One region of the Rheinheimera sp. MM224 genome, then DNA from elsewhere that is predicted to be linked to it. Evidence: predicted binding sites of a transcription regulator. Region 1 holds the regulator's gene; each other region holds the start of a gene.

Evidence for each region. Region 1 encodes sigma-54, which starts transcription at its own class of promoters, with help from an activator protein. Its sites were predicted from a motif close to TGGCANGNTNCNTGCTT; they were not measured.
Region 2: a site for sigma-54 is predicted at 2,678-2,694, ahead of OM978_RS03850 (PspC domain-containing protein). Genes of this name have one in related genera too.
Region 3: a site for sigma-54 is predicted at 7,125-7,141, ahead of OM978_RS14370 (flagellar protein MotY). Genes of this name have one in related genera too.

What each region holds. Positions count from the first base shown of each region.
Region 1 covers NZ_OX352320.1:488,277-498,136, reverse strand. The annotation lists gene kdsC (3-deoxy-manno-octulosonate-8-phosphatase KdsC) at 1-292, shown strand, start outside; gene lptC (LPS export ABC transporter periplasmic protein LptC) at 289-843, shown strand; gene lptA (lipopolysaccharide transport periplasmic protein LptA) at 833-1,327, shown strand; gene lptB (LPS export ABC transporter ATP-binding protein) at 1,327-2,049, shown strand; gene OM978_RS02400 (RNA polymerase factor sigma-54) at 2,139-3,590, shown strand; gene hpf (ribosome hibernation promoting factor) at 3,616-3,903, shown strand; gene ptsN (PTS IIA-like nitrogen regulatory protein PtsN) at 3,929-4,384, shown strand; gene rapZ (RNase adapter RapZ) at 4,381-5,238, shown strand; gene OM978_RS02380 (HPr family phosphocarrier protein) at 5,228-5,506, shown strand; gene OM978_RS02375 (Na+/H+ antiporter subunit G) at 5,528-5,860, opposite strand; gene OM978_RS02370 (K+/H+ antiporter subunit F) at 5,871-6,140, opposite strand; gene OM978_RS02365 (Na+/H+ antiporter subunit E) at 6,140-6,649, opposite strand; gene OM978_RS02360 (monovalent cation/H+ antiporter subunit D) at 6,649-8,139, opposite strand; gene OM978_RS02355 (Na+/H+ antiporter subunit C) at 8,136-8,492, opposite strand; gene OM978_RS02350 (monovalent cation/H+ antiporter subunit A) at 8,492-9,860, opposite strand, start outside.
Region 2 covers NZ_OX352320.1:792,348-802,207, reverse strand. The annotation lists gene folK (2-amino-4-hydroxy-6-hydroxymethyldihydropteridine diphosphokinase) at 1-137, shown strand, start outside; gene panB (3-methyl-2-oxobutanoate hydroxymethyltransferase) at 210-1,001, shown strand; gene panC (pantoate--beta-alanine ligase) at 1,014-1,856, shown strand; gene OM978_RS03855 (GFA family protein) at 1,853-2,260, opposite strand; gene OM978_RS03850 (PspC domain-containing protein) at 2,290-2,487, opposite strand; gene OM978_RS03845 (DUF4394 domain-containing protein) at 2,733-3,611, shown strand; gene panP (pyridoxal-dependent aspartate 1-decarboxylase PanP) at 3,722-5,368, opposite strand; gene OM978_RS03835 (EAL domain-containing protein) at 5,723-7,570, shown strand; gene OM978_RS03830 (ABC transporter permease) at 7,607-8,377, opposite strand; gene OM978_RS03825 (ABC transporter ATP-binding protein) at 8,374-9,300, opposite strand; gene OM978_RS03820 (flavin prenyltransferase UbiX) at 9,297-9,860, opposite strand, start outside.
Region 3 covers NZ_OX352320.1:3,053,428-3,063,287, forward strand. The annotation lists gene OM978_RS14340 (aspartate-semialdehyde dehydrogenase) at 1-596, opposite strand, end outside; gene OM978_RS14345 (4-phosphoerythronate dehydrogenase) at 617-1,744, opposite strand; gene fabB (beta-ketoacyl-ACP synthase I) at 1,875-3,089, opposite strand; gene mnmC (bifunctional tRNA (5-methylaminomethyl-2-thiouridine)(34)-methyltransferase MnmD/FAD-dependent 5-carboxymethylaminomethyl-2-thiouridine(34) oxidoreductase MnmC) at 3,254-5,107, shown strand; gene OM978_RS14360 (response regulator) at 5,104-5,718, shown strand; gene OM978_RS14365 (response regulator) at 5,703-6,140, shown strand; gene OM978_RS14370 (flagellar protein MotY) at 6,168-7,034, opposite strand; gene rnt (ribonuclease T) at 7,164-7,841, shown strand; gene OM978_RS14380 (Grx4 family monothiol glutaredoxin) at 7,905-8,243, opposite strand; gene OM978_RS14385 (Fe-Mn family superoxide dismutase) at 8,469-9,053, shown strand; gene OM978_RS14390 (PrkA family serine protein kinase) at 9,284-9,860, shown strand, end outside.

The sequences.
Region 1 (9,860 bases):
GCCTTATATTTATCAGGGCCAGGAAAATAAACTCGCCGCTTTTGCTGAACTCCAGCAGAAACTGGCACTCGAAACGTCACAAATTGCCTTTATTGGCGATGATTTAGCGGATTGGGCCGTGATGCAGCATTGTGGTTTAAGTGTTGCAGTGCAGGACGCTCACCCTTACCTTGTATTGCATGCAGATTACCGTTGTAAGTTATCGGGTGGTTTTGGTGCTGTGCGTGAACTCTGCGATTTGCTGTTGACCAGTCAGGGCAAATTTGCTGAATTTTCAGGAAGTAGTACATGATCCGTCAATTTCTCTGGTTGGTGCTGATAGTGGCCGCTGCCGCTGGTTTTTACAGCTGGCAACTACTGGATCAGGAACAAAATGCTACCCCAGCGAATCAGGACAACCAGCCTGACTATGTAGCCCAGGACCTGACCCGGATGATTTACGATAAAGAAGGTCATTTGTCGGATTTAATCCGAGCTCAGCGGATGGAACACTTCGAACGTTTTGGTTTTTTGCAGTTTGATTTCCCTATCTACACCATTTATCAGGAAAAAGTGCCATTATGGCAAGTGACAAGCGAGCAGGCAGTGCTTTATCCTGATGATAAACTCATTCTAGAACACAGAGTGGAGCTGCGTAATATGTCGACAGATCCACTTTTTACCCGAATAGAAACCAATGCAGTTGAGCTGCTATTTAACAATAATACGCTGCAATCAAACGAACAGGTGCGAATTTTTGGATTAGGTTTTCAAATCACGGGCCAAGGTATGCTGGCGGATTTGAACGCACAGAATATAGAGCTGAAACAGCACACTAAAACGGTTTATTACAATGAAAAGTAACATTATTTTACTCAGCGTTCTCGTCACATTCAGCGGTTTTTGTCTGGCTGGCCCTGATGATTTCAAAAAAGAAATTCAGGTTGGTTCTGACCGCCAGTTTGGCTCGATTAAAGACAAGATGATGACCTTTGTCGATAACGTCAAAGTTGAGCAAGGTAGCTTATTAATTGAAGCCGATAAACTCGAAGTCATTGCCAGCGCAGGCAAAGGCAAAGAAGTATTTATCGCCTCAGGCCAACCTGCCACCTATTCGCAAATGCTTGATGGTGATAAGCCCATTAAAGCCAGTGCCAATGAAATCCGTTATGACGTAGCCAATGGCACGCTGGTACTGACGGGTAGCGCTGAACTCAGTCAAAATGGCAGTATGGTGCAAGGCGCAGTGATTAAATACAACCTGGAAAAACAAGAGCTGGAAGCTGAATCTGACGGTAAAAAAACCGAACGAGTCACCACTGTATTCAGCCAGGAAGGAAAAGAATAATGAAGTTAGTCGCGTCCCATCTGGCCAAAAGTTATAAAGGCCGTCAGGTGGTCAAAGACGTTAGCCTGGAAGTGAATGCCGGTCAGATCGTAGGTTTATTGGGCCCAAACGGCGCAGGAAAAACCACGACTTTTTATATGATTGTTGGCTTAGTGCCGTCCGATAAAGGCCAAATCACGCTGGATGGCAAAGAGATCACCTTTGATCCTATCCATGCCCGCGCCCGCTCTGGTATTGGCTATCTACCGCAGGAAAGCTCGATATTCCGCAAACTGACGGTGTACGACAACCTGCTGGCCATTTTGCAGCATCGCAAAGATTTAACCGAAGAGCAGCGTGAAGAGAAAGCCGATGCGCTGCTGGACGAATTCCATATTGGCCATATCCGGAATAGCCTTGGCATGAGTTTATCCGGTGGTGAACGTCGCAGGGTGGAAATAGCCAGAGCACTGGCTGCAGATCCGGCATTTATCCTGTTAGATGAACCTTTTGCTGGTGTTGATCCTATTTCAGTGTTAGATATTAAAAAAATCATTCAGCATCTGTGCCAACGAGGCATAGGCGTGCTGATCACCGACCACAATGTGCGCGAAACCCTTGATGTCTGTGAAATTGCCTATATTGTAAGTCATGGAGAACTGATTGCTGCAGGTACCCCGGCTGAGGTTTTAGCAAACCAACAAGTCCGTGATGTCTACCTTGGTGAGCAATTCAGGTTATAGTTTAAAACAACATCCGAATAGGGTTGTTTGGAGAAAATAAGAAGTACATGAAACCGTCTCTGCAACTTCGTCTTGGTCAGCAGCTCACAATGACTCCGCAATTGCAGCAAGCAATTAAACTGCTGCAATTGTCTACTATTGAACTGCAACAGGAAATTCAGGAAGCACTGGATGCCAATCCATTGCTGGAAGCTGAAGATGACTATGCAGTGTTTCAGGAACCGTCCTCTAAAGACTTAAATCACGGTGCCGAGTTTGACGCCCCCGACTACGACAGCAGCCATGATGAGCATTACGAACCCGAGGTAAAGGACAGCAGCGAAGCAATGTCCGAGCAAAATATCAAAGAAGACTTACCGCTGGACAACCATTGGGATGATTTAGTCAGCGCAGCTCCTGTAGCCGGTGCCAATAACTTCAATGGCGATGAAGACACTGTATTTCAGGGTGAAACCAGCGAAACACTACAAGATTATTTACGTTGGCAAATGCAGCTGACCCCTTTCTCAGACACAGACCGTACCATTGCTGAAATCATTATCGAAGCTATAGACGAAAATGGTTTGCTGACCATAGACGCAGAAGAAATTCTGGAATCTCTTGGCATGCCCGATGTAGAAGCCGATGAAGTTGAAGCTGTGATCAAACGTATTCAGTTATTCGACCCTGTAGGTGTAGGTGCACGCACTATTCAGGAGTGCTTATTGGTGCAGTTACGCCAATTTGACCCTAAAACTCCCTATCTGGCTGAAACAAGGCATATTATTAAAGAATATACTGACTTTTTAGCCAACAGAGATTTCCGTTCTCTGATGCGTGTGACTAAACTCAAAGAAGACGACTTAAAAGAAGTGATGCGGCTTATTCACAGCCTGAACCCACGACCAGGGGCAGATGTGATTCGACAAGAGCAGTCCTATGTGATCCCGGATGTGTCGGTCGCTAAAATCAAAGGACGCTGGATGGTTGAGTTAAATCCTGATGCAATGCCAAAGATCAGAATTAACGAGCAATATGCCGCCATGTCACGTAATGCCCGTAACGCATCCGATGGCCAGTTTATTCGTTCTCACTTGCAGGAAGCCAAGTGGTTTTTAAAGAGCCTGGAAAGCCGCAACGAAACTTTATTGAAAGTGGCCAACTGCATAGTACAGCAGCAACAGGCCTTTTTTGAGCACGGTGAAGAAGCCATGAAACCCATGGTGTTAAACGATGTCGCTGAAATGGTGGGAATGCATGAATCAACAATTTCCCGAGTGACCACACAAAAATATATGCACACTCCCAGAGGAATATTTGAACTTAAGTTCTTTTTCTCCAGTCATGTAAGTACAGAGAGTGGCGGTGAATGTTCATCCACCGCGATCCGCGCCTTTATAAAAAAATTGGTGGCGGCGGAAAATCCTGCCAAACCTTTAAGTGATAGCAGGATGGCAGAAATACTGTCAGAACAAGGGATTAATGTCGCACGGCGGACCATTGCCAAGTATCGTGAAGCCTTGTTTATTCCACCGTCTAATCAGCGCAAGAGCTTGCTTTAACAGCTCTACTAAGAAGGAAGAGTCTATGCAAATCAACTTAACTGGTCGTCATGTAGAAATCACTGAAGCACTGAGAGAGTACGTCGATAGCAAATTTTCCAAACTTGAACGTCATTTTGATCATATTAATAATGTACATGTAGTGCTGAACGTGGAAAAATTGAAGCAGATTGCAGAGGCTAAGATACACCTCAACGGAGGTGAAGTATTCGCTGTATCGGAAGACGAAAATATGTACGCTGCGATAGACCAGCTGATTGACAAACTGGATCGCCAAGTTATTAAACATAAAGAGAAAATTTCTCGTCATTGATTCTGAAACTATGAACCTGAGCTCAATGTTATCGGAGGACTGCACCAAGAGTGCGGTCCTTTTTAATAGTAAAAAACGCATTCTGGAATACATAGCTGAACTGGCACATCAGCGTTTACCGGAAGTTCCTGAGTACAACATACTCGAAGCCCTGATGAGCCGTGAGAAACTCGGTTCCACAGGTATTGGCGGCGGTATTGCTATTCCTCATGGCAAACTGAAAACAGTCACCACCCCCCTGCTGGTGTTTGTGGTCAGCAAAGATCCGATACAATTTGATGCTATTGATAACCAGGCCGTGGATATTTTTTGTGCCATCCTGATCCCGGAAAATCAATGCCAGACGCATTTATCTACCCTGTCCGGCATAGCACGTATGCTCAGCCAGAAAGACTTCACCAAGAAAATCCGCCACAGTGCCAGCAGCCACGATTTATACCAGTTGCTGATGGTTGGAGCTGAACAGGTGATGGCAAAATGAAGTTACTGGTCGTCAGTGGTCGATCGGGTTCGGGCAAATCTGTTGCCCTGCGCGTCATGGAAGACCTTGGTTATTATTGTGTAGATAACATCCCGGTTAATTTACTGCCGACTTTAGCCAATGCGGTGATGGGTCAATATGAACGGGTCGCCGTCAGTATCGATGTGCGCAACTTGCCACAAGACCCGGATGAGCTGACCGATATTCTGTCGTACCTGCCGCACAAAGTTGATCTGACCATTCTTTACCTCGACGCCGACCATACCAGTTTAATTAAACGCTTCAGCGAAACCCGTCGCTTGCATCCGCTATCACACCAGGCCATGTCGCTGGATGAAGCCATACAGCGCGAACAGCAGCTGCTGGACCCCATCTCCAGCCGTGCAGATTTATACCTAGATACCACAGAGCTGAACGTACATCAGCTGGCTGAACAGCTGCGGGAGCGTATCCTGGGGCAGAAAACCGGTCGTCTGGTGATCTTGTTCGAATCCTTTGGTTTTAAATACGGTATTCCCAAAGATGCCGACTATGTATTTGATGCGCGCTTTTTGCCGAATCCACATTGGGAACCCGAACTGAAAATCCTGACGGGACTGGATAAACCTGTACAAAACTACCTGTCGTCACAGGCGGTAGTGGCTCAGTATATCTGGCAAATTAATCAGTTTATTGGCACCTGGTTACCCCATTTAGAACGCAATAACCGCAGTTACCTGACCATTGCCATAGGCTGTACTGGTGGGCAGCACCGTTCAGTTTATATCGCAGAATCTTTGGCTGAAAGTTACCGTTTACAGCGCGAAGATGTACAAATCCGTCACCGCGAATTGGTAAGACATCATGGCCGATAAACTTCAACAAACAGTCACTATAGTCAATCAACTGGGCTTACACGCCAGAGCGGCGACCAAACTGGTGCAGTTATGCCGTCAGTTTGATGCCAAAATTGAATTACAACAGGAAGGCCAGACTGCAGATGCCAGCAGTGTGCTTGCATTATTGATGCTGGCAAGCAGCAAAGGTAAAACTCTGGAAGTTTGCACTGAAGGTGCTCAGGCGCAAGAAGCGCTGATTGCTGTGGTGGCTTTGATTGAAAACGGTTTTGACGAAGAAAACTAATAGGCCCTACTGCAGATCTCACTAAAGATCTGCTTTTTGTTGTCCTGATGTTTGTCTGGCACTATCCAGTTTTAAATGCAAAGCCGCTTTAATCAGCATATGGGCCGTAATAGGCGCTGTAATAAATAAAAACAACGCGATAAGCAGCTGCTGCAAACTCAGCTCGCCTTTGACAAAGTTAAAATAAGCCATAGAAGCCAACACCAAAGCCCCCAAACCTAAGGTTGTAGCTTTGGTCGGGCCATGCAAACGGGTATAGAAGTCCGGTAGTTTCACCAGTGCTACCGAGCCCATTAAAACAAACAACGAACCCGCCACAGCCAAGAGTGCCACCAGCCATTCAGTCATGCTCATCTGTTACTCCCTATTCAATGATATCGCCGCGCAGCAAAAACTTACATACAGCCACTGTACTGACAAAACCCAGCATCGCGATCAGTAACGCCACTTCAAAATTTAAACTGGTGCCAAGATAAATCCCGTACAACAGCAGCAGCGCTATGCTATTGATATACATAGTGTCCAGTGCCAATAAACGATCCACCACTGAAGGTCCGCGAATAGCAGCATATAAATTCAGCACCAGCGCCACACCCACCACTACAAAACAGCCTTGCAGTATTAAAGTCAGCATTAAAATATCTCCTTTAATGGTGCTTCATAACGTTGTTTCACCTGCTCAATCAGTTGTGCTTCATCCGCTAAATCCAGTACATGCAGTAGCAAAAAACGTTGCTCTGCACCTTCAGCATTGAGCGGTAGCACATCAGCACTGACTGTACCCGGTGTTAAAGATACTGTGCTGGCCAGAATAGTAATGGCCAGATTATCTGTTAAATCCAGCGGCACCAGCACAAAAGCGGGTCGCAGTTTTTTGTTAGGACCAAGCACCAGCCGGATAACCTGCAGGTTAGCAACGACTATATCCCACAGCACCATAAGGCCATAAGTGAGAGCTGCACCAGGCTTTTTGATACCTGGTTGGATCAGGCGGAATTTATGGATAAGTAAAGGGATCAACCAGGCCAACAACAGGCCAAAAAACAGATGGATCAGAGCCACACTGTTATTCAGTAATAACCAGACCAGAAACAAAAACAGGCTACGGACAGGGGTTGGCCACCAGTTCTTCAAAGATAACATCAGAAGGCTCCCGGATTTAGCTTAGCAATTTGCTGTAACTGCACAGCTGCGGCCTGACACCAGGTCGTTAATGGTCCGGCAAACAGACTCAACAAAGGGCTTGCTGCGACCAGCAACAGTAAAGCGCTGGTACGGCGGCGTCCAGCCAGACGAGCTTCAACATCTGAGCCAGACACCTGCCAGAACAGAATGCTACCCGCTCTGCTCAAGGCAATCAGCAACACCACACTGCTGCCTAATAAAAAGGACCAGTACCACAACATGGCGCTACCTTGCGGCACAGCCTGCAGCAGTAATAGCTTGCCGATAAAACCAGAAAAAGGAGGCATGCCTACAATACTCAGCGCCACGACAATAAAAGCAGTGCCAAGTAACACAGGCTGAGCGATTTTGCGGCCGTTCACCAGCCGATCGCCCGCTTTGCCACGCTGGTTAGAAATCAAATCAGCGAGTAAAAACAAAGCAGCAGTAGCCAGTGTTGAGTGCACCAGATAATACAACAACGCCTGTACGGACTCTGGTGTGCCTAAAGATAAAATAGCGACCAAGGCTCCTACAGATACGATCACCAGATAGCTGGCCATTTTGCGTAAGTCTTCACTGGCCAAGACTCCCAACACGCCCATCACTATGGTCAGTAAGCCTGTCCACCACAACACAGGGAACACCCAACTGGCAACAAAACCTGCATCCTGCAGCACCATAGCAAAAACACGTAATAAGCTATAAATACCCACTTTAGTCATAATGGCAAACAAGGCCGCCACAGCAGGTGAGGCGGAAGAATACGCATTGCCTAACCAAAAATGCAAAGGCATTACAGCTGCCTTTAAGCCAAACACCACCAACAGCAGTGCGACAGCAGCCTGTAATAATTGAAGTTGAGTGTCAGACAAGGTCGCCACTTTGGTGCCTAAATCCAGCATATTTAAGGTGCCTGTAGCGCCATAAATCAGCGCCAACGCAAACAAAAACAACGCTGAACCAACCAGATTTAACACCACATAATGCACAGCTGCTTTAGTTTTGGCTTTACCGCCGCCATGGATCAGCAGGGAATAAGAGGCAATCAACAGCACTTCAAAAAATACAAAAAGGTTAAACAAGTCGGCTGTTAAAAAGGCGCCGTTGATACCCATCAACTGGAAATGTAATAAGGCGTGGAAAAAAGGACCGTTTTCATCTTCACCACTGCTGGCATATAAACTGGCAGCTAACGCCAAAACAGAGGTCAGACACAACATCAGACTACTGACCTGATCCAGCAATAAGCTGATGCCAAAAGGCGCAGGCCAGTTGCCCAGTTGATAGAGTTGGGCCGGGCCATCCGTGCTTTGCATCACCAACAGTACACTTAACAGCACCAACACCGCAGAACCGCCGACACTTAAGCAACGGCGCAGTAACAGGTTCTGATCAAAAGGCGGCAGCATAGTCAGCAAAGCCACCAGCAAAGGCCAGAGAATGGGCAGTATAATCAGGTGGTTCATGACGAAGCCCCTTGCCGGGTATTTTTCGCCACCGGCAATTTACCGTCCACATGATCATTACCTAAGTCGGCGCGGGCCCTGATGGACAACACCACCAAAAAGGCGGTCATCGCAAAACCAATGACTATGGCAGTTAATACCAATGCCTGCGGCAAAGGGTCGGCATACTCCTCTGTGGCTTTAAGCACAGCACCAGCCCCCATCTTTAAGCCACCACTGGCAAAAATGAATAAATTCACGGCGTAAGACAACATGGTCAGCCCCAGCATCACGGCAAAAGTTCTGGCTCGTAAAATCAAAAACACAGCGCTACAGGTTAAAACCCCTATGATGATTGCAAGCAGTAATTCCATTAGTTTTGCCCCTCATGCACAGGTCTGTGATCTGTAGTCATTTTGCCCAGATTGGCCAAAATCATCAGCGTAGACCCCACTACTGTCAGATAAACCCCTAAATCAAAAGCGATGGCGCTGGCCAGCTCAATTTCGCCTAAAAGCGGTAACTGGAAGTAATCAAACCAGGAGGTTAAAAAAGGTCGCTCAAATAGCCAGCTGGCGGCGCCTGTCAGGGCGGAAATCAGTACACCAGCGGCAACCAGCCTGTGGTACTCCAGAGTGAGTCGCTGTTTTACCCAATCCACGCCTTGAGCCACATACTGCAAAATAATAGCGATAGCCGTAATTAAACCCGCCACAAATCCACCGCCTGGTAAGTTGTGACCACGGAAAAAGATATAAACCGATACCAGCAGCGCCAAAGGCAATAAGGCCTGTGACACCACAGCCAGCAGCATAGGATGTTTATCCAGCGCCCATTGCCGCCCTTCGGCATCTGAACTGGGTTTAAATAAAGGCAAACGGGTTAATAACTTGAAGATGCCTAAAGCGGCAATACCCAATACGGTAATTTCGCCCAAGGTATCAAAACCACGGAAGTCGACCAGAATCACATTGACGACGTTATAACCGCCGCCGCCCGTTTTGGCATTAGCCAGGAAAAAGTCGGAGATGCGTTGCTGCGGTTCCAGCATCATGGCGTAACTTAAACTGCCAATCACCACACCACAGACAGAGGCTATAGCACCATCACGAATAAGCCGGCCAGCATTGGATGCTCTGCTGATTTTATGCGGCAGGAAAAACAGCGCCAACATCAGCAGTACTATGGTCACCACTTCAACAGACAATTGAGTTAACGCCAGATCCGGTGCTGAAAAACGCACAAAAATCAGCGTTACAACCAAACCCACGACGGAAATCATCACCAAGGCCAATAAACGCTGACGCTGACACAAGACGGTTGCAAAAGCGGCGATGATAGTGACCAGCACAGCAGTTAACATCAGTCCATCTATAGGTAACATAGTGTTATGTCGCGTAAACTGGCCCATTTGCTGGAGTGGCCAAATCAGCAGAACTATAACAATCAGGAACATCCACAACAAATAGCGTTGCAATTCAGAAGACTCAAACTTCTGGTGCCACTGTTGTGCTGCAGTTAATAAAGCTTTTATCTTCTGCTCAAAGAGTTGCAAAGGATTCAGCTCGGGCAACTCGGCCTGGAAACGAAATAAGTGTTTGCGATTCAAGTACAACAAAATACCTAAAGTCATCGCCATCACACTCATCAGCAGTGGCAGGTTCACGCCATGCCAAATCGACAAACTGTATTCAGGTAAAGGCCCACCCAGCGCTGCACTGGATGCAACGGCCAATAAATCC
Region 2 (9,860 bases), 300 kb from region 1:
CGCATTACGGCATGAAAGTGCGGGAGTTTGTGCTTTACCCACTGGCAGAACTAAACTTAAACCTTGTATTACCTGATGGCACTAAGCTGAGTGAGTTACTGACGACTGTGCCTTTAAACGGCCTGAGTCGTCTCTGATCACTTGCCGTTGGCGTTTTTTTATGCCAAGGTGCGCCCCGAATTATTCCCTTGTGGTCGGATGAGAGAAAAATGGCAAAAATTACCACTGCTCAACTGCTGAAGATGAAACAAAAAGGCGAAAAAATTACCGCCTTAACGGCATACGATGCCAGTTTCGCTAAATTATTTGCCGATGCCGGTGTTGAAGTCATTCTGATTGGTGACTCTTTAGGTATGGTATTGCAGGGCCACAGCGACACACTGCCTGTGACCACCGCCGAAATTGCGTACCACACCCGCTGTGTCCGCGCTGGTGCACCGCTAGCTTTTGTCATTGCCGATATGCCTTTTATGAGTTACGCCACAGTGGAACAGGCGATGCAAAACGCTACGCCGTTGATGCAGGCTGGCGCCAATATGGTCAAGCTCGAAGGCGGTGATTTCTTATTACCTACCATTAAAGCTTTGACCGAACGTGGTATTCCGGTTTGTGGTCATTTAGGTTTAACCCCTCAGTCTGTGCATGTCTTTGGTGGCTTTAAAGTGCAAGGCCGCGATGAGCAGGCTGCTGATTTAATGGTGCAACAAGCCATTGCCCTGCAAGATGCCGGCGCTCAACTGTTAGTTGTGGAATGTATTCCATCGGCTTTGGCTGAACGTATTTCCAAAGCTCTGGTCATTCCGGTGATTGGTATAGGTGCAGGCAAAGAAACCGATGGTCAGATTTTAGTGATGCATGACTTATTGGGCATCAGTTCTGGTTATATTCCAAAATTCTCCAAGAACTTCCTGCAAGAAACCGGTGAAATTAAACAAGCCATCGGCAAATACATTCAGGATGTGAAACAAGGCCAGTTCCCTGGTCCAGAACATAGCTTTTAAGGTTCAATCCCTATGTTAATGATTCAGGATATTGCTCAGCTACGTGCGTTAATACGCCAATGGCACAGTGCTGGTGAGCGTGTTGCATTCGTGCCGACCATGGGCAATTTGCATCAGGGCCATTTGCAGTTAGTCGACACCGCCAAACAAAGAGCAGACCGGGTTATTGTCAGCATTTTTGTTAATCCGATGCAGTTTGGTGCCAATGAAGACTTAGACAAATACCCACGCACTTTAGAGCAGGACTGCAAAGGACTGACTGAACATGGCGCTGATGCGGTATTCACTCCAACACCACAACTGATTTACCCTCGTGGCCTGGATGTACAAACTTTTGTCGAAGTGCCGCTGTTAGGTGATTACCACTGCGGCGCCAGCCGTGCCGGGCATTTTCGTGGTGTGTCGACCATAGTCACTAAACTGTTTAATCTGGTGCAGCCTGATATCGCCTGCTTTGGTCAGAAAGACTATCAACAACTGGCTATTATCCGCCAGATGGTGACTGACTTGTCCATGCCTATTGAAATCATAGGGGTGCCAACAATCCGAGCTGAAGATGGTTTGGCGTTAAGTTCACGCAATGGTTATTTAACAGCGGAACAACGTATCACAGCACCGGCTTTGTATCGCACTTTACAGTGGATGAAACAGCAGTTACATCAAGGCGTCAGCGATTTACGAGCTTTAGAGCAGCAAGCCAAAGATCAGCTTAATGCGGCAGGTTTTAAAGCAGATTACGTCAATATATCCAATCGCCAAACCTTAGTGCCAGCGTCTGACTCCACAGCAGCTTTAGTAATACTGGCCGCTGCTTATCTCGGCACTACCCGCCTGATTGATAATATCGAAGTTTAAGTCCTGCCAGGCTCATGGCTATCATAACGGGGCAACTCTGCATCCAGATTGTCCCAGCTGGCTTTTGACGACACAAAGTTATGGCTGATGGGACGCTCGGTTATTTCTGAATCCAGTATGCCCAAACGAATGCGGATCCGACCTGGATCTGCAGCGCTTGAGCTGTACACAGGACTGCCGCAGTTGGAGCAAAAATGCCGCAACCTGCCTTGTTTTAACGAAAAGGCTTTGAGTAGTTCTTCGCCCTGAATCACACTGAATTCTGCACCGGATACGAAGCCGTTGGTGGCATAAGCCGTGCCGCTGGATTTACGGCACAAGGAACAGTGGCAATGAATAATGTCGGTAATGCCGCCACTAATTTCAATTTTTACTTCACCACAAAGGCACTGGCCTGAATACATAATAAATCCACTCGTTCAACGACAGCCGCTTACAGGCTGTCTTTTCTTGGCATCAACAGCCACAAAATCAGATAAACAAATAAGCCGGGAAAAGCTGCGGACAACACTGACAACAACACATACACCAGACGCACACCACCGCTGGACCAGCCAAAATAGTCGGCTATACCACCACAGACTCCTGCGATCATTTTATCATTTGATAAAGCTAAGGTTTTATCCGACATAGCACTTTCCTCTTTAATCAATCTAGACTCTAAAGTAACGCTGCAGCAGGCACGAAGCAATGCCTGAAGATGTAAGAATCTGTGTTTAGATCCGTAGTATCAGGCTCAGCGTATTTAGAAGTGAAATCTTTACTCAGGCGGCTGGACTGCACTATGGTAACAGACAGCAAACAGAGTGATCATTCTGATAAAGCATAAAGCAGGCCCGATACAGGGTCAGTTGAAAATAATAAAGGAAAGGATGTATGAAAATAACAAAACAGATTTTCGGTTCTACCCTCTTGACTCTAACTGGCCTTTTATCCGCAGGACTCTTCTCTACCGACCTTGGCGCGGCCACTATGCCAGCTTTAAAAGGCAATGAAACACTCTGGCTGCTTGATAATACACATCAACTCGTCAAAGTGAAGGTGGCAGCTCCGGATAAAATCGTCGAACAGAAGCCGCTTTCAGGTCTGGCAACAGGCGAGACTTTAGTTGGCATAGATTACCGCGTCGCTTACGGTGTTTTATTTGCATTATCGGACAAAGGCCAGTTGTACAGCATAGATACCGGCACAGGAAAAGTGACGACCACAGGCCCTGTGTTACCTGCAGATACGTTAAAAAAAGGCCAGTTTGGCTTTGATTTTAACCCTGTCGCCGACAGGATCCGGGTGGTGAACGAGCATGGCCAAAACTTAAGGCTGCACCCGGAGACCGCAGCTTTGGCTTCTGTTGACCCACAGCTGAAATACGCAGACAAGGACGCTAACTTCGGCAAAAAACCCACTGTAGTGGCTGCAGCTTATACCTACAACCAGCAAGACAGCACACTAACGACCAACTACGCCATAGACAAAACCAATGGCACACTGGTAACACAAGGCAGTAAAGAAGGCGCCACTCCTGCGGTATCACCTAATACAGGACAGCTGTTTACCGTAGGCAGCCTTGGACTGCAATCGCTGCAACAGATAGCTTTTGATATTTCTGACTTAAGTAACCTGAGTTTTATTGCGGTCACCACAACAGCAGAGCCAGCCAGTACTTTGTATCAACTGGATTTACAGACAGGACAAAATAAAAAGCTCGGGACTTTAGCAAAGGGCCAGAGCCTGCTTGGTATGGCCATTGAGCCCTGATTGGTAAGTTATTGCAGCTCACCCTAGGCCCCATAAATAAAGCCCAATCACATCGCCGTGATTGGGCTTTTTAACTAAAGTGAAGCTGTTTCAGTCTTTATAAAATAGACTCAGGCGGCGCTGTCTTTCGCCAGTTGCAGCAATTTAGGTAAAAACTCTTTATCCAAAGCGGCCACTTGCTGCTGTTCTTCCAGCACATCAAATAAAATTTGATCTGTGGTCAGCGGGTTTGCCAATACCACACGGAACACCACTGTGTCCTGACGCTGATAACGTTCAGGTTTAATGCGGGTACGTGAGACAAAAGAACGGCCTTCTTCCCTTTGTGTTTTCTGAATAAAGCGGGTTAAACCGTTAAGCAGCTCATTAAATTTATGCAGTTTGTCAGGCGAAGCTTTCGTCATAGCACGCTGAACTTCAGCAGGTACATAACGATAGGTCAATAAACACAGCTCAGGTTCAGTGATCAGCTCAAACTCCGCGTGATCCTTAATTAAACCGGCAAAATAACGGGCTTTATCCAGACTGCGATTGATCAGAATTTCATAACCCTGACGGCCAATCACCTGCAAACAAGCATGCACCAGCATGGCCATACCAGGGCGTGAACCTTCCAGTGTCTGGCTACCTAAATCTTTTGAGCCTTTACGTAATATGTACTCTGCGTGATGCTCTATCGCATGTGCCGAAGATGGGTGTTTAAACACCACCATACCAGCGCCCATAGGCACATACATTTGCTTATGCGCATCAATAGTGACTGAATCAGCCCTTTCTATGCCACTCAGCAAATGACGGTACTTATCAGAGAGTAAGGTTGCACCACCCCAGGCGGCATCGACATGGAAATGGCAGCCCAGTTCAGCAGCTAAATCAGCCAAATCATTCAGTGGGTCGACATTACCTGTTTCTGTAGTGCCAGCCACACCCACTATCGCCATCACTTTGATATTTTTGTCATTCAGTTCACGACTAACGCGGCGCATTTCATCGCTTTGCACTTTGTTATTGGCATCGGTTTTCACCGGTACTAAAAACTCACGGCCAATACCTAAAATATCGGCAGCTTTGCCCAACGAATAATGGCCCCGCTCTGACACTAAAATAGCTAAACCTTCGTAGCCATAATATTTCATAGCGCGGAACAGGCCTTCTTTGGCTACGCCTTTAAAGTCACCATCGGCTTTTAATAAACGGTTACGGGCAATCCAGAGCGCGGTGATATTGGCAATGGTGCCACCAGAACAAAAAGCACCTAAGGAATGGTTGGCGCTGTGCATCCATTTTTTATAAAAGCTGTCGCCTTCGCCATACACCAGATGATGCATCATGCCGATGACCTGACGCTCTAACGGAGTAAAAGCTTTGGAGGTTTCGATTTTCACCAGATTCTGATTTAAACCCACCATCATTTTTGATAGCGGTAAGACAAAATACGGCAAAGCCGAGGTCATATGACCAATAAAACTTGGCGCTGCTGTATGCACTGAATGCGCCACCAGCTTTTCCATCATCTGTTCGGCATAGTCCGAGACAAATTTTGGTTCAGAAGGAATTTGGTGAGCCTGGAAATCGCGTTCAATTTGCCACAGTGGTTTTTCCACAGCGACAATACTTTCGCGTAAAAACCCAGCCAGGTTTTGCGAAATATTCTGTTCGATGATACTTAAAGTCGAGTCCGGAGCCTCTGGCACAGTAAATATCCGCCACAAGGCTTCTTCAGAAGCTGTAGCCTGACGTTTGTTTAATTCTGTCATTCGTATCCTGTCTCACCGTCGTCGCTATTTCGGCTTCTTATTTTGTGTTTTCAGGCCGTAAAATCAGTAAGTCAAAAAGGAGGTCACTGTACTAAATGCACCTTTAAATGTCTTTAAAAAATTTCATCTGTTGATCATCTTGCTGCAAAGATGCTGTAAAAAACCGGATAAACTGGCTGTTTTTGCCGAATGTCCCCACCTGATTGCAACAAATCGCTGTGATGACAGGTCTTTGAATCAGAGTAAAGTATTAGCTGCCAGCCTGATTTAAATCAGCTAAGCTATTAACGTATTGTTTTCAGGTTCCTTTTTACGAGTCATTGCATGCTACGGATCCGTTCAGCACATTTTATTATGATAAGCCTAGTGGTGTATTTGCTCGCCATAGCTGCCTATGTGTATTACCAGTATCAGCAAACCTATCAGACCAAACTAGCGCAGGTTGATCTGCAGTTAACCAATGCGGTGAAAGCTGTGCCTTATTTGCTAGGTGAAAATTACCATAACAATATCAGTGGCCCTCAACATATTTCCCGCGCTGAGTATCTGGAGCTGGCTAAAAAGCTCAGCCTTTATGCCAAAGATTTAAAATTGCAGTATGTTTACAGCATGATCCAGGTGGATGGCAAAGTGCACTTCACCTCGTCCAGCTACACGGAAGATGACTTGTTACGTGGCCAGTTAAGTTACTTTTACGATTATTACCCTGAAGCAACCGAAGCCAATAAAGCAGCTTTTGCATCTATAGCCCCGGTATTTGAAGAGTCTGTCGACCAGTTTGGCCATTTTCGTTCTGTACTGGTGCCTTATCAAAGCGCTGATGGCACAGTGTATTTAGCTGGTGCCGACATAGCCATTACAGACCTGGATCAGTGGCTGATGGCCAGCATGCAGCAATCTATTCTAAGTGGCTCGGTATTTTTTGGTTTAGCTTTATTGCTGGCGTTAAGTTACGCCATGGTGCTGCGCCATAATCTGACCACTGACCGCAGTTCAGGCCGGCGTAACGCCTTAGCTTTGGAAGCTCATCTTCGTCATGAAACAGGCGGCCTCAGCCAGTTGGCTATTTTGCAAGTCAACAATCTTGAGGAAATCAGTCACTTGTACGGCTCAGTGATCGCTGAACAAGCCATCAACCAATTTATTAGTCAATTGCAACTGCATTTAGGCCGTCCTTTCCGCTTATATCGCCTGTCTTTTGAGAAACTCGCCATTCGCCGTGTGGCCAGCGTTTCTGATAACGAATTACATGACAAGCTCAAAAGTTTTGATTTCACCCAGCCTGTGCTGAATGACCCCTATTTACTCTTTACTGTAACTTTAGGTGTAGCCTTGTCGCCTGCTGCTGTAGTGCTGGAAAATGCTATGCTGGCTGTGAATACAGCACGTTTGCAGCAACAATCTTTAGTGGTGTACTCAGACAACTTACTGGCGCTGAAACAGCATCTGCATACCAATATTAAAATGGCCAAAGAAGTGCGTGAAGCCATAGGTCATGAACAAATAGTGCCTTACTTCCAACCCGTGGTCCAAATCAGCACTGGCGAGATTTTTCAGTACGAATGTCTGGCCCGTATTTTACGTAGTGACGGTAGCATACTGACGCCGGATCAGTTTTTAAGCATCATCAACCGCAGTCATCTGGATACAGAGCTGACAAAAATGATGTTTATAAAAAGCGCCAGTCAGTTTGCAGCTTCTGAAGTCAGTTGGTCTATTAACGTCAATTGCCGTGACTTACTGGATGATGATTTACAGCAGTTTTTCCTCGACTACCTGCAGCATTATCCGAAACCTGAACGGGTGTATTTTGAACTGGCAGAAGCCGGCGTATTACCTCAGTTTGAACGTTGTCGTGACGCCATAGCCGCTTTGCAAAAAGCCGGAGCCAAAGTACTGCTGGATGATTTTGGTGTGGCCAGTGGTGTCGGGATGGCCGACTTGCTGCAGTTACGGGTGGATGGTTTAAAAATTCACGGCAGTTTAATTGAGCTGATAAGCTCAGATCCTGACGCTCAACTCTTTATTGAACATATCAGTTCTTTTGCTAAACAAACTCAGTTACTGATCATCGCCGAAATGGTCGAAAGCAAACAGTCATTAGACACACTGGAACGTTGTGGTATCAGTTACGCTCAGGGTTACTACTTCGGTCCGGCTGCTCCTGTGCCTTTAAGATACTATGAAAGAGGCGCTGTATAAGCGCCTCTTCTCTTGTATTCTTTCACATCATTTTACTTAGCTTCTAAGGCCAGTACCTTTATTAATCAGGTACATAGCAAAGCTAAAAAACACCAGAATAAAGCCAATAATCACACTGAACGCAAACACCAGATTGACATCACTGACGCCTAAGAAGCCGTAGCGGAAGGCGTTGACCATATAAACAATAGGATTGATTTGCGACACGTATTGCCAGAATTGTGGCAATAAACTCAGTGAATAAAATACCCCACCTAAATAGGTTAAAGGCGTCAGCACAAAAGTTGGAATAATGCTGATGTCATCAAAAGTTTTGGCGTAAATGGCGTTAATTAAACCGGCCAGCGAAAACAAAGTGGCAGTTAATACCACGGTCGACATCAGAATAAACAAGTGATGCACTTTGATATCGACAAAAAACAGCGATAACAAAGACACTATTAAACCCACCAGAATACCGCGCGCTACGCCACCACCAACATAACCCAGCACTATGATGTAGTTCGGTACAGGAGCGACCAGCAGCTCTTCGACATTACGTTGAAACTTGGCGCTGAAAAAAGACGAAGCCACGTTGGAGTACGAGTTAGTGATCACCGACATCATAATCAGGCCAGGCACAATAAACTCCATATAACTGAAGCCGCCCATATCACCAATACGCGAGCCCACCAAAGCGCCAAAAATGACAAAATACAAAGTCATGGTAATGGCAGGTGGCACCAGGGTTTGCACCCAAATGCGCATAAATCTGTTGGTTTCTTTATATAAAATGCTCTGCAGCGCTATTAAATTACGTGAACTCATGCTTTGGCTCCGCGTCCGTTTTCGACCAGACTGACAAACAATTCTTCCAGACGGTTGGCTTTGTTACGCATTGAAAGCACCTGAATGCCCTGCGCTGTTAAAGCGCTGAATACGCCATTTAAGCCCTGAGCTTTAACGACATCGACTTCCAGGCTATGGCTGTCACTCTGACGGAATGTATAACCATCAAGAGTGATCACTGCATCAGTAGGTGCTATATCGAGTAAAAAGGTTTCTTTGTTGAGCTTACTCAGCAGGTTTTTCATGCTGGTGTTTTCGACAATCTGGCCTTTGTCGATGATGGCGATGTTGCGGCACAAAGACTCTGCTTCTTCCAGATAGTGGGTGGTCAAAATAATAGTCACACCCTGCTGGTTAATTTCTTTGAGGAACTCCCACATAGAGCGGCGCAGTTCAATATCAACGCCCGCTGTAGGTTCATCTAAAATCAGTAACTTAGGTTCATGCATTAAAGCACGGGCTATCATCAGACGGCGTTTCATACCACCAGACAGCTCACGCGAGCGGGCATGACGTTTTTCCCACAAACCAAGCTGACCTAAGTATTTCTCAGCACGAACTATGGCAACAGAACGAGGCACACCATAATAACCAGCCTGATTCAGTACAATTTGCAGCACAGTTTCAAACTGGTTGAAGTTAAACTCCTGTGGCACTAAACCTAATTGGCTTTTGGCATCTTCAAGGTGAGTGTCCAGATCATAATCAAAAACTTTGACCGTGCCGCTGCTTTTATTGACCAGTGAACTGATAATGCCAATACTGGTACTTTTGCCTGCACCGTTCGGGCCCAATAAGGCAAAAAAATCGCCTTGCTGCACTTCCAGATCAATACCGGTTAAAGCGACAGTGCCGCTTTTATACACCTTGTGTAACTGTTTAATTTCTAACGCTAAGGTCACTGTGGATCTCCATAGCCCCAACGGCTGACTAACTGTTGCTTTAAACCTAAATGGTCAAGAATTCGCGCCACCATAAAGTCGATTAAGTCATCGACAGATTGAGGCTGATGATAAAAACCAGGCGCAGCCGGCATCACCACAGCACCAGCTTTAGATAAAGCCAGCAAGTTTTCCAGATGAATGGTACTCAATGGAGTTTCGCGTGGCACTATAATGAGCTGACCGCGCTCTTTAAGCACCACATCAGCAGCACGTTCAATCAGATTGTCACTCATACCATGGGCAATAGCGGCTGCGGTGCCGGTAGAACAAGGGCAAATCACCATCTGTTTAGGCGCAGCTGAACCCGAAGCGCAAGGCGAAAACCAATCGTCTTTGCCATATACGGCTAACAGCTCTTTATTAGCACCGGTTTTTTCCAGAATAAAATCACGGCAAGCTTCAGGACCACCCGGCAGTTTTAAATCATATTCAGTGGCAAACACAACGCGGGCTGCACTGGATATCAGCAGATGCACTTTGACCTGCTGCGCCAGCAAGTTTTCCAGCAAACGCCAGCC
Region 3 (9,860 bases), 2.1 Mb from region 1:
CAGTTAAAAGCGATCTGGCGGGCAAACTTGCCGCCTTCTTCTAAAGGACGACCATTGAGTAACTGGGCGGTTTCTTTAGCTAGAGCTTCAACGCCTTGTTGACCAGCACCAGCAACCGACTGATAAGTGGCCACATTAATACGACTTATACCTACGGCATCATGAATTGGCTTTAACGCCACCAGCATCTGAATGGTAGAACAGTTTGGGTTGGCAATGATATTGCGGTTACGGAACTCTGCAATAGCGTGCGCATTCACTTCCGGCACTACTAACGGAATATCAGCTTCGTAGCGGTAGTGAGAGGTGTTGTCGATCACCACGCAACCTGCATCTGCAGCACGAGGTGCATAAGTTGCAGACACGCTGCCACCGGCAGAGAACAAACCAATCTGCACCTTAGTCCAGTCAAAGGTCTCAGCATCCAGTACTTCGATTTGTTTACCCTTAAAGGTGATAAAGCCACCGGCAGAGCGGCTGCTGGCTAAAGGATAAAGTTTATTTACCGGAAAATCGCGCTGTTCTAAAATTTCAATTAAATGCTGGCCTACTAAACCTGTAGCACCTAACACAGCGACGTCGTATTGCTGAGCCATGGTTATTCCCCTTTCATTTGTTACTGGCTGCTAAAACCTAATGTTGTTAAAAACTCAGGCACTTCTTGTCCTGTCAGCCGCACCGAGCTGTATTCACGCCGCGGTGGGTATGACTTTCTAAGCCAGTCAAAACCTTGTGTTTTATTGTCTTGCATCATATAGAAACGAAACAAAGCATCGTCCCGGCGCACATCATATAACAGCCGGGTTAAATTTTGGACATCTAAAAGTCCAAAATTTGAATTTATTTTCAGCTCTGAAACTTGAGGCTCTGGCAGCACTTGCGCCAGGGTCTTTGTCGGGCTTAACCCCAACTGCTGGCAAAATGCCTGATACAGCATTTCAGTACCACGGGCTTTACCTTCAATACTGTGGCCTGCAATATGAGCACTGGCTATATCTGTATAAGGGATCAGCCGTACATCAGGTTCTGGCTCATTAGCCCAGACATCCAGCACCATCGCTCTTTTGTGGCCAGACTGAGCCTCCGTCAATAAAGCGTCGTTATTGGTCACTTCGCCACGGCAGGCATTGATCACAGCACAATCTGTTTTGAGTAGTTTTAAGGTCCGGCTGTTGAGTAAATCCACTGTTGCATCAGGGCCGGTTTTAACCAAAGGCACATGAAAACTGACGATATCAAGCTGGGGTAATAATACTTCAAACGGAATATGCGGAAAATCAGGGTCTGCAGCTGCACGCTGTGGGTCGCAGCATAATACCTTGATAGACAAGGCCTCAAGCGCACTTACCAGCACCCGACCAATATTACCAACCCCTACCACACCGACCGTTTTTTGTTGTAAATTCCATTGGTACTTTTCTGCCAGCACAAAGATGCTACTCACTACATACTCAACCACTGACTGAGCATTACAACCAGGCGCACTACTAAAACCAATACCCCGTTGTTGCAGATAGCTCTGATCGATATGATCGGTGCCAATGGTGGCAGTACCAACAAATTTCAGCTTTGGGCTTTTTGATAACAATTGCTGATTGACCTTGGTCACAGAACGCACCAGCAGCACATCAGCGTCACTAATCTGATCCGCAGTTAAAGTGCGGCCATTGACCAGCGTGACCTCACCTAATTCGGCAAAGAAGTCTTTGACGTACGGCATATTTTCGTCGGCGTATATCTTCATCTGTATCAGTCCACTGTCAGAATGGCGGTATTGTAACGACGCTCAATCCTTTGAGCCATCGGATTTGCTAATTTTTGACTGGCCAATAAAAAACGCTGCACCAGGCAGCGTTTTTTTGACAGAGGAAAAATTAGCCCTGATATTTTTGCATTACTAAGGTGGCATTGGTACCACCAAAACCGAAGCTGTTTGACATCACTGTCGTCAGTTTAGCTTCTGTGGCTTTAGTTACGATGTTTAAGCCTGCAGCAGCTTCATCCAGGTTGCCGATATTGATAGAAGGGGCAATAAAGTTATGCTCCATCATCAACAGTGAATAAATAGCTTCATGCACACCGGCAGCACCTAAGGCATGACCTGTCATAGCTTTAGTTGCGCTGATGGCCGGAGATTTGCCACCAAAGACTTGTTGGATAGCGCCTAATTCTTTGACATCACCGACAGGTGTACTGGTACCGTGAGTATTAACGTAGTCGATTGGACCTTTGACGTCTTTCATCGCCATTTCCATACAACGTACTGCACCTTCACCACTTGGAGCCACCATGTCGTAACCATCTGAAGTAGCGCCGTAGCCAACGATTTCAGCATAAATTTTAGCGCCACGGGCCAGCGCATGTTCCAGCTCTTCAATCACCAGAATACCGCCGCCACCACTGATGACAAAACCATCACGGTCGGCATCATAAGTACGGGACGCCAGTCCTGGCGTTTCATTGTATTTAGTAGATAAAGCGCCCATAGCGTCGAACTCCATCGCTAAAGTCCAGTGCACTTCTTCACCACCACCAGCAAAAATAATGTCCTGTTTGCCTAACTGAATAAGCTCTACCGCATGACCAATACAATGGGCGCTGGTAGCGCAGGCGGAACTAATGGAATAGTTCACGCCTTTGATTTCAAAAGGAGTAGCTAAACAAGCTGAACAGGTGCTCGACATGGTTTTTGGCACTGCATAAGGGCCAACACGTTTCACGCCTTTTTCACGTAAGGTATCTGCAGCTTCAATCTGAGTTTTAGACGAAGCACCGCCAGAACCCACCACTAAACCAGTGCGGAAATTTGACACCTGCTCTGGGGTTAATCCTGCGTCATCAATAGCTTGTTGCATAGAGATATAAGCATAAGCCGCTGCATCGCCCATAAAACGTAAAGCTTTGCGATCGATTAACGCTGCGGTATCAATTTCAATCTGACCCCAGACCTGAGATCTCAGGCCCATGTCGGCAAATTCCTGTGACGCTTTAATGCCTGAGCGCCCGGCTTTTAACGATTCCAGCACTTGCTGTTGATCGTTACCAATGCTGGATACTATGCCTAACCCTGTGATCACTGCTCTTTTCATGCTTGCTCCAAACAAAAAATCGGATGTCTTTTTATCATTGCGGCACATTGTACGGAGTTTCTTTTCGAAACTGGTCCGCTTTCAGCGCACAGCTGTACACTATTATCTATTTATATTGCGGCTAAGTTACAATACCTCATTCTTTTTCGATAGGGTTTGATTCCTTGCAACAGGCTCAAGTTCACTATAACGACGCTGGTACACCGGTTTCCGACCTGTTTGGCGATATTTATTTTTCCGACAATGGCGGCCTGGACGAAACCGATTATGTGTTTTTACATAAAAATCAGTTACCTGAACGTTGGTTTACTCATCCACGCCCATTTTTCCATATCGCGGAAACTGGTTTTGGTACTGGCCTGAATTTTCTTCTGACCTGGTTGCGCTTTCGTCAATATAAAGCCAGTTCCGCCACCTGCCAGCGTCTGTATTTCAGCAGTTTTGAAAAATATCCCTTCAGTAAAGCAGACTTAACCAAAGCCTTAGCAGCCTGGCCCCAACTGGCTGAACTGACCACTTTATTAGTACAGAACTACCCTGTGGCTTTGCCAGGCCCACATCGAATGACCTTTGATGACGGTACTGTGGTACTGGATTTGTGGTTGGGTGATGTCAACGAACTGCTGCCGCAAGTACCAGAGCAAAACAAAGTCGATGTCTGGTTTTTAGATGGTTTTGCCCCCAGTAAAAACCCAGATATGTGGCAACAAAATTTATTTAACCAGATGTTCAGGTTGAGTCACAGAGGCACTACGGCTTCTACTTTTACCTGTGCAGGTTTTGTTCGTCGTGGTTTAAATGACGCCGGTTTTTCTGCCAGGAAAACCAAAGGTCATGGCCAAAAACGCGAAATGTTAATTGCAAGTGCAGAGCAGGCCGCCGAATTGACTGCAGATCAGCCCGACCAAATCACAGTGATAGGGGCTGGTGTCGCAGGTATAAATGCTGCTTTTGCGTTATGGCAAAAAGGATTAAAAGTCCAACTGCTCTGTGCTGATGCACAAGCAGGTATGGGGGCATCTCACAACCGTCAGGGCGCGGTGTACCCTAACCTGCACGCGACTTACGATCTGATGTCCTCTTTAAGTTGCCAGAGCTTTTTATATGCCAGACAGTTTTATGCAACCTGGCTGGGAAAATTAGCAGTAGTAGCTGATTGGTGCGGCGTATTAACACTGGCCTGTAACGACAATCTTGCCAAGCGTCAACATAAAATCCAGCAGCAGGCTTTTGTCTTAAGTGGCTTGTTTAGTCCTGTCACCAAAGAGCAAGCTTCACAAATCGCAGGGCTTGAATTGCCTTATGATGGACTGTTTTTCCCAACTGCAGGCTGGTTATGCCCTCAAGACTATTGCCAGCAGATGGCGAATTGGCTGAGCAGCCAGGGCGTAGAGATTATCTACAATGCGCAGGTGCATCAAATCACAGAGCATGAGCACTATTGTGAACTAAAGACCTTAGCAGGGACCTTGAAAGCAACAACAGTGGTTTTGGCCACAGGCGCACAATTAAATAGCCTTGCTTATCAGGAGTCCTTTCCGCTTCGACAAATTCGTGGCCAGGTCAGTCATCTGCAAAGCCAGACAATGACACCATTAAAAACTGTGGTTTGTCATCAGGGTTATATCACCCCTGCTCATCAGCAAATGCATAGTGTCGGAGCCACCTTTGATCGCAGCAGCGGACACAGTGAAGTGCTGGCAGAAGACAATCAACAAAATCTCGATTTAGTAAACCAAACATTGGGGCAACCTGATTGGTTTGAGGATGTTGAAGTGATGTCTGCCAAAGCAGGTTTACGTGCGACTGTACCTGATCATATGCCTGTGCTTGGTCAGCAAAAGCAGCTTTGGCGTTTTGGCGCTTTAGGCGCACGAGGTTTAACCTGGGCGCCATTATTAGCTGAGGTTTTGGCTTGTAGGATTACGAAAGAGCCGCTACCTTTAACGACATTACAAATGGATGGCATTGATATACAAAGGTATCTTCGCCACAGCGCAGCGGAACAATCCAATTGAACTTACTTTTTGCTGAAGATGATGCACTACTGGCTCAGCTGTTTCAGTTACAGGCTGAAAGTGCGGGCTATCAGGTAGTGTGGGCGGAAAATGGCGATGTTGCGGTGCAGCAAGCTTTAAGTTACCAGTTTGACCTGATTTTTATGGATATTCAGATGCCTGTGCTCGATGGGATCAGTGCGATGCAAATGCTACGTCAGTTAGGCTACGACAGGCCTATAATCGCCATGTCTGCCGAAGAAGTTACAGAGACAGGTTTTGATGTTTTGCTAAAAAAACCACTGCAATGGCAGGAAGTACAACAGCAACTGACAAAGTTTAAAGCTATTCCCTCATTAGAATTAGAACTGCCCCAAGAGCTGAAAGAGGCTTATCTGGCTCATGCTAAACAGTTATTGCAGCAACTGGTCATACTTGCAGAGCAGCAGAATTGGATTGATTTTATGGCCATTGTGCATCAACTTAAAGGCAGTGCCGCCAGCTTTGATTTAGTCGCTCTGAGTCAACTGGCCGATCAGTTACAAAATGAATGGAAGACTATCCCTGCAGAACAAAGGACAGAGCGCGCCATCTATTTTCTGGAGCAGTGCAAGGCATGCAAACTAAAGTAAAAGTACGGGAACAAAAAATATTGTTGGTTGACGATCTGGATTACAACCGACAATTGTTACGCAACAATCTGACAGCATTGTTTTCCCAACAAAACTTAAAATACAAAGCTTTTAGTTATTTCCAGGCACATAACGCATCTTCTGCTCTACTAACGTTCAGCCAGCAGAATCCAGATTTAGTGTTTCTGGATATAGAATTGCCCGATGGCTCAGGCCTTGAGTTACTCAAGCGTTTTAAAGAACAAAAACCCGATTGTTTTGTCGTGATGGTCAGCGGAGTAAGCACTTTGGATAATGTTAAAACCAGCATAGCTTCTGGTGCTGCTTCTTTTATCGTTAAGCCTTTTACCGCAGATAAAATTTTGGCAGTATTAAAACAATTTGACCGCTATTACGACAAGTTACTAAAGACAGCAGGCTAAATCAGTGGAAAAGAAAACCCTGAATAATCAGGGTTTTTCCATTTGAATCACCACACGACGGTTTTTGGCGCGGCCTAATGAGCTTTCATTCGAAGCCACATGACGTTTTTCTCCCAAACCTTCAGTGCGTATTCTGGTTTCTTCCAGACCAAAACTGACCAGTTTGGTTTTGATGGCTTCAGCGCGTTTTATCGACAACTGCTCGTTCATCCAACGACCACCAAAAGAATCACTGTAGGCCTGAATATCAATACTCTCGATGCTCTGGTCATACTTTAAATACTGAGCTATTTGCTCCAGACGCTTTTTAGAGGCTTTGGTCAGCTCATCGCCACCCGATTCATAGGTCAATACGGTAAAGGCAATATCGTCAAAGGTGTAGGGTAATAAGGCGCTGACACACTGGCTAAACTGATCCATCGCTTCGATAAAATGCACAGGATTCAAAGACACACTGACTCTGTCATAGGGGCTATACCAATCGGAGAAATAAAAGGTTGGGCTATAACCTTGTTCCAGCTCCGTCAGCATAATCCAGCTTTCCGCTTTGCCTAAATCACCATCAAACTGTTTCAGCATTTTCATGCTGCTAATGGCTTTCGCCTGCTCGCCCGGACGCCAGACCGGTGGCACTGACAGCACTTCTGCCAGAGCATAGTGATCAGGTAAACGCAGCATATTCAGCTCGAACTGCATATTCAGCTCTTTGCCGGCCATGCTTCTGAAAAAAGCTTCGCCAAAATGAGGAATAGGGTGACTCAATTCACACAACAGAGGCGAATTTTGCTTTAAAGCCCAGGTGGACTGGTCCAATGTAGCCGAATACTGACGCAATCCTGCTTCTACCTGAGTGGCAGAAAGCAAAAACAGCACCAGCCAAAGCTTATATCGCATAGGTTTCCCTTTTTTCATCTCAACACCCGTTGTTTTTCAACTTCAACCAGGACAAACAAGGTACTCAAACAAGACGCTTCGCAATTTATTTGGCATAATACCTGCCAATCTTATCAGGACACAGGTCTTATGACTCAAGCTTTACATCCGTTAGCACAACGTTTTCGTGGCTACTTCCCTGTTGTTATCGACGTAGAAACCGCAGGCTTTAATGCAAAAACAGATGCATTGTTAGAAATCGCTGCAACTTTGTTGACTATAGACGAAAAAGGCATGCTTGTTCCAAGCCAAACTTTGCATTTTCATATTGAACCTTTTGAGGGTGCCAACATGGAAGCAAGCTCCCTGGCTTTTAATGGTATAGACCCCTACAACCCGCTTCGTGGCGCGGTTTCAGAGCGGGAAGCCCTGACTGAAATTTGCCGTGCAGTACGTAAAGCGCAGAAGGATGCCGACTGCCAGCGTGCTGTCGTAGTCGCTCATAATGCTGCTTTTGATCAGGGCTTTTTAAATGCAGCTATTGATCGAATTAAATTAAAACGCTCACCTTTTCACGCTTTTGTGTCTTTTGATACCACCACTTTGTCAGCCCTGGCTTTAGGTCAGACCGTTCTGGCAAAAGCTTGTAAACAAGCAGGTATTGATTTTGACAACAAAGAAGCGCACAGCGCTTTGTATGACACTGAACGTACCGCTGAGCTGTTTTGCTACATAGTCAACCGCTGGCATCAACTCGGGGGTTGGCCGCCACCTATGCTGATGGATGATTGTGAAACTGAAGAAAGTACGGAATCTGACCCGGCTTAATCCACTTTCCTCTTTAGAAAAACAAAAGGCAGCCTGGGCTGCCTTTTTGCTTCAAACGCCAAGTTATTCAGCGCTTTCGCTATTGTACTTAGCTGCAGTTTCATTAATGAGCGGCTGTAATTCACCACGCTGGAACATTTCCAGAATAATGTCACAACCACCAATCAACTCACCTTCAACCCATAACTGTGGGAAAGTAGGCCAGTTGGCGTATTTTGGTAACTCAGCACGGATATCCGGGTTTTGCAGGATGTCGACAAACGCAAAAGGTTGGCCACAAGCAATCAGGGCTTGAGACGCCTGAGCTGAAAAACCGCAACTCGGGAATTTTGGCGATCCTTTCATAAAAAGGATGATTGGGTTATCAGCCAACTGTTGTTTAATTTTCTCAATGGTTTCCATCTTCAGCCTCTGGCACTACTGGGTTTAAAAATTTGTCTTATTTTACGCTTTGTTCGTTCATTTCGCACTTGAGTTTTTACAATATGCCCCAAGAATATGGGGAGCAGACACTTGTATTGCAATGAGTTCAGGCTACGAAATTTACGACTAAAACTTGAGTAATTTAGTCGGGTTTTGTAGTCTACGCGATGCAGACTTCATAAACAACGCCTACGGAGAACTACAATGGCTTTCGAATTACCAGCATTACCTTTCGCAAAAGACGCATTATTACCTCACATCTCTCCTGAAACTCTGGATTATCACCATGGCAAACACCATAACGCCTATGTTGTGAAGCTGAATTCATTAGTTGAAGGTACTGAATTTGCAGGCAAGTCTTTAGAAGATATCATCCGCACTTCTCAGGGTCCGGTATTTAACAACGCAGCCCAGATTTGGAACCACACCTTTTACTGGAACTGCTTATCACCAAATGGTGGCGGTGAACCAACTGGCGCTTTAGCTGCTGCAATTACTGCACAGTGGGGCTCTTTTGCTGCATTCCAGACTGCTTTTAATGACAAAGCCGTCAACAACTTCGGTTCAAGCTGGACCTGGTTAGTGAAAAAAGCAGACGGTTCTTTAGATATCGTCAACACCAGCAACGCTGGCACGCCACTGACTGATAGCTCAGTGACAGCACTGATGACTGTGGATCTGTGGGAACATGCTTACTACATCGATTTCCGCAATGCACGTCCAACTTACTTAAATGCTTTCTGGGCATTAATCAACTGGGAATTTGCTGCGAAAAACTTCGCTGCTTAATTTGCTGTTGCTGTAAATCTTTAAGCCCGGTTCGCCGGGCTTTTTATTTGTCCCCAATTGAAAACCAAACTATATCCAGGCTCAACTCTGCTGTTCTGTTCACTCATCGCTACAAAAAAAATTCATATTTTTCTGTGAATTAGTTGAGCGAAGCGCTTTTTTACTGTCTAACCTTACATCAGTGGCTTTATTTGCATTCAGTTCCCACAGACCAGTTTCGGAGGTGCACTATGGGCATTTTTGAGCACTACAAATCTAGATACGAAGCAGCCAAAGAAGAGGAATACAGCATCCAGGAATATCTGGAGCTCTGTAAAAAAGACAAAAGTTGTTATGCAAGCGCTGCCGAGCGTTTGTTAATGGCCATAGGTCAGCCTGAGTTAATTGACACAGCACAGGACTCTAAACTCAGCCGCCTGTTTTCCAATCGCGTCATTGGCCGTTATCCGGCTTTTGCCGAGTTTTATGGCATGGAAGATGCGATAGAGCAAATTGTCTCCTACCTGAAACACTCGGCTCAGGGCCTGGAAGAGCGTAAACAAATTTTATACCTGTTAGGCCCAGTGGGTGGCGGTAAGTCGTCCTTAGCTGAAAAGCTAAAATCACTGATGCAGCAGGTTCCTGTGTATTACATCAAAGGCTCACCTGTTTACGACAGCCCTTTGTGTCTGTTTGATGTCAACGAAGATGGCAATATCCTGGAGCAGGAATACGGCATTCCCAAACGTTACCTGAAAACCATTATGTCGCCATGGGCCAGTAAACGCCTGCATGAATTCAACGGTGATATCAGCCAGTTTAAAGTGG